DNA from 2 places in the Pseudomonas sp. LARHCG127 genome. Region 2 is predicted to be linked to the other one. Evidence: riboswitches for the same ligand, from Rfam matches in the RefSeq annotation. Region 2 holds a riboswitch; the other holds the start of a gene.
What was found. Region 2 has a riboswitch for cobalamin ahead of cobO (cob(I)yrinic acid a,c-diamide adenosyltransferase). Riboswitches for the same ligand answer to the same signal wherever they lie in the genome.
Positions count from the first base shown of each region.

Region 1: it holds a riboswitch for cobalamin, as region 2 does, so the genes downstream of both, ACIPQ1_RS12865 (CbtB domain-containing protein) here and cobO (cob(I)yrinic acid a,c-diamide adenosyltransferase) in region 2, are expected to answer to the same signal.

Region 1 covers NZ_JBIXJT010000006.1:248,588-250,782, forward strand. Annotated here, with positions in the region: gene cobW (cobalamin biosynthesis protein CobW) at 1-462, opposite strand, end outside; cobalamin riboswitch at 559-773, opposite strand; cobalamin riboswitch at 972-1,195, shown strand; gene ACIPQ1_RS12865 (CbtB domain-containing protein) at 1,297-1,485, shown strand; gene ACIPQ1_RS12870 (CbtA family protein) at 1,497-2,192, shown strand; gene ACIPQ1_RS12875 (cobalamin biosynthesis protein) at 2,189-2,195, shown strand, end outside.
Region 2 covers NZ_JBIXJT010000007.1:327,052-329,246, reverse strand. Annotated here, with positions in the region: partial or broken gene ACIPQ1_RS14895 (cobyrinate a,c-diamide synthase) at 1-322, opposite strand, end outside; gene cobO (cob(I)yrinic acid a,c-diamide adenosyltransferase) at 319-945, opposite strand; cobalamin riboswitch at 1,027-1,236, opposite strand; gene ACIPQ1_RS14885 (hypothetical protein) at 1,396-1,980, shown strand.

The DNA of each region.
Region 1 (2,195 bases), on a different contig from region 2:
GACCTGGTCGGGGAAGGCGGCGAAGGTACCCGCGGCCACGGCCGGGCTGTCCACGACGGTGATCACCGCATCGACGGTGCAGGCGCTGCGGATTTCCGGCCACTGGAAGGCCTGGACCAGCGGCTTGGGCAGGGCCAAGCCAGAGGTTTCGATGAGGATGTGGTCGAGGTCGCCACGCCGGGCCACCAGCTCACGCATCACCGGGAAAAATTCTTCCTGCACCGTGCAGCACAGGCAACCGTTGGCCAGTTCGTAGACGCGGCCGTTGGCTTCTTCTTCGGTGCAACCGATGGTGCACTGCTTGAGGATCTCGCCGTCGATGCCCAGCTCGCCGAACTCGTTGACGATCACGGCGATGCGCCGGCCCTGGGCGTTGTCGAGCATGTGCCGCAGCAAGGTGGTCTTACCCGAGCCGAGGAAGCCGGTGACGATGGTGACGGGGAGTTTGGCCAGTGTTTTCATCGGATGCCCTTTGGCAAGGTGGCGGGCAAACGGGACGACAACCGCTGGCACAGGCGTGCGGAAGATTTCGCCACCGGATCACCCCGCCCGGTTGTAGTGAGAATCTGTTTCGAGGCAGGTCTCCTGGCTGACGGCGGGCCGGTCTTTCGACTGGCAATTGCTGCGCCTTCCCGTGCGCCTTTGGTAAAAAGGCATGCACAGTGGCCTTGCAGAAACCTCACCGTTCACAGTTGCGGGGGCAGCCGCGGCTTGGACCGCGTTCCCTTCTTAGCTCCGGCGCATGCCGAAGAACCTCGAAGGCGCAAGGCTACGCAGGGTGTGGGGGCGGGTCAATCGCCAGAGCGTTTTGCGGTGCATGGACGGGCCTCATCGCGAGCAAGCTCGCTCCCACAGTGGTTCTGCATCGCCCTCAAATTTAGGGCCCGGCGAAGATCCTGTGTGGGAGCGAGCTTGCTCGCGATGGATGCGACTCGCTGCGAGAATTGACGCCTGGACCCCACCCATGCTCTCCTGTGCGCCTAGTTACGGGTGCCCTTCACAGGGTGAAACGGGAAACCGGTGAATCGTGTGCTTTACTCCAAAGCCACGTCAGTCCGGTGCTGCCCCCGCAACGGTAAGCGAGCGAAGCGTCTGAACCACTGTGTCCACGGACATGGGAAGGGTGACGCTTGCAGGCCAGGCACAAGCCCAGCCCCTCGTGAGCCCGGAGACCGGCCCATGACTCAAGCATCAACAAACCCGCGGTGGGCGGGCGCTGTTCGAACCTTGGCGGGTTTTCGCCCGGGGTCTCATCGCGCTCGCATCCCCCACGGAACAAAAACAGAGGGAAGCGCCATGTCGACCATCAGCAGCACCGCCCGCTCCGCCAGCAGCACCACCACCCTGAGCCAACGCCTGAGCGCCGCGATCCTGGCTTCGATCCTGGGGGCGGGGTTGGTCTATTTCGCCGGTTTCTCCCACATCGAAGCGGTACACAACGCCGCCCACGATACCCGCCACAGCGCCGCCTTCCCCTGCCATTGAGAACCGACGACATGATCAAGCGTATCGCCCAGACCGCCGGTTTCAGCGGTTTGCTGGCCGCCCTGCTGTTGACCCTGTTGCAGAGTTTCTGGGTATCGCCGCTGATTCTCCAGGCGGAAACCTTCGAGAAGGCTCCGACGACCGAGGTTCACGAACACGCCGACGGGGCCACCCATACCCATGACGCCGAAGCCTGGGAGCCGGAAGACGGTTGGCAGCGGGTACTGTCCACCACCGGCGGTAACCTGGTGGTCGCCGTGGGTTTTGCCCTGATGCTGGCGGGCCTGTACACCTTGCGCGCACCGACTCGCACCTCCCAAGGCCTGCTCTGGGGCTTGGCCGGTTATGCCACCTTCGTCCTGGCACCGACCCTCGGCCTGCCCCCGGAGCTGCCCGGCACCGCGGCGGCCGACCTGGCCCAGCGGCAAATGTGGTGGATTGGCACCGCGGCGTCCACGGCGGTGGGCATTGCCTTGATCGCCTTCGGCCAGCATTGGCTGCTCAAGATACTGGGCGCGGCGACGTTGCTGGTGCCCCACGTCATCGGCGCACCGCAACCGGAAGTCCACTCGATGCTGGCGCCCGAAGCGCTTGAGAGCCAGTTCAAGATCGCCTCGCAGGTGACCAACGTCGCGTTCTGGCTGGCCCTGGGCCTGATCAGCGCCTGGCTGTTTCGCCGTGGCGACCAGGCCCACCACGACGCATGAACG
Region 2 (2,195 bases):
CGCTGGACGGGGTGCCGTCGAACAGTCCCATCACCCCTTCGATGAGGATCAGGTCCGCTTCAGCAGCGGCTTCCCACAACAACCGGCGACTTTCCTGCTCGCCCACCATCCACATGTCCAATTGATAGACCGGCGCGCCGCTGGCCCGCTCCAGGATCATCGGGTCGAGAAAGTCCGGGCCACATTTGAACACGCGCACCTTGCGTCCCTGGTTGCGATGCAACCGGGCGAGCGCTGCGGTGACGGTGGTCTTGCCTTGGCCCGAGGCTGGCGCTGCGATCAGCACCGCCGGACAGTGGCGGATCACGGCCGCATCGCTCACAGCTCGACGCCTTTCTGCGCCTTGATGCCCGCCTGGAACGCGTGCTTGATCATGCCCATTTCCGTCACGGTGTCGGCCAGCTCGATCATCTCGGGCTTGGCGCCGCGACCGGTCACGACCACATGCTGCATCGGCGGACGGGCTTGCAGATCGCTCAGCACCTGGTCGAGGTCAAGGTAGCCGTGCTTGAGGGCAATGTTCAACTCGTCGAGCACTACCAGGCCAATGGACGGATCACTGAGTAATTGACGGGATACGGCCCAGGCGGCTTCAGCGGCGGCGATGTCGCGCTGGCGGTCCTGGGTTTCCCAGGTGAAACCTTCACCCATGACATGAAAGCGCACCTGCTCCGGGAAGCGACGGAAGAACAGCTCTTCACCGGTGCTGTTGCGGCCCTTGATGAACTGCACCACGCCGCACTGCATGCCGTGGCCCATGGCCCGGGCCAGCATGCCAAACGCAGAACTGCTCTTGCCCTTGCCGTTACCGGTCAGCACCAGCAGCAAGCCGCATTCGTTCGGCGAGTTGGCGATGCGCTCGTCGATCACGGCTTTCTTGCGCAGCATGCGCGCCAGGTGGCGTTCGTCGCGATCAGACGTATCGGTGATGAGGGAGTCGGTCATGGGGGAGCCTCCGCAGGGGGATTGGATAACGGCGGGCGGGCACAAAAAAGACGGCAACAAGCCTGGCATCGCCCACCGTGATGCCGTTGGATGGATCAGGCCGGTCTCCGGGCTCATGAGCGGCGTGGTGCCTGGCTGCGCGCCTTCCCATGTCATCCGACACAGTGGCCTGTACGCAGCGTTGACTCATTTACCGTTGCGGGGGCAGCGCCGGGTTCGTGTGCACTCACCGGCTTCCCTGTTTCACTCTGTCGAACGCGGTCACAGAGCACCTGAAACAAGCGGCGAAGGTTAGAGGGTTGGGGGTGGAGCGTCAATTAAAGCCGCCATGGCTCGTGCACGGAACATTGGCCACGATCAATAAAGTGACGTCAATCTTGTGCCACGCTACGGCAAGTGATATCAAATAGGCATCACGACCCGATATCACAAGAACAAGAGGGCAAAAACATGCAAGGCATGCTCATCAGCAATCCAAAGCTGGAATTCCTGCGCCCGCTGCTGGAACGCTGGTTTGATTGTATCGACCGCTACAACGCCGTGCGCGGCGATAACGACACGCCCTACTGGTTCGATGAACGGGCCAACCTTGGCTTGCTGTCGGCCGCTGCCTGGATGGCCGAAATGGTCACGCTGCAGAACGCCCCGACCCGCAAGCAGAACGAAGAAGGCGAACGTAACGTCAGCGCCGACCTGTTCATCGCCAGCACGGAGGAACGCGCCTTCATCCAGGCCACCCAACGCTGGCCCAAGGTCAACAACCTGAACCTGACCCAACCGCTGCTCGAAGCCACCAGCGATGCCAAGCGCATCAGCTACGCCAGCGACCTGAAGCTGGGCTGCCTGTTCGTCTCGCCGCAAAAAGCCCAGCAAAGCGCCACGCCCGAAGAGCTGCAGGACATGATCGACGACCTGCAGAAAGAAAATACCTGCGCCGTGGCCTGGTACTTCCCTTACGCCTATCGCAAATTGCGCAACGAAGCCGGGCAGTACCATCCTGGTATCGCGGTGCTGTTCAAGCAGGCCCATGGTTGATTCGTTCAGCAAGAAACCGCGAGGTGACCTCATGTGGGAGCGAGCTTGCTCGCGATAGCGGTGTGCCAGTCAACATCAACACAGGCTGATGCACCGCCATCGCGAGCAAGCTCGCTCCCACAGTGGATTTTCAGCAATCACAAAATCACAGGGACCTGGCTGGCGGGATGGCCTACCCACAGTTGAACCATCGCGCGTCTACGCTCCTCTATGAA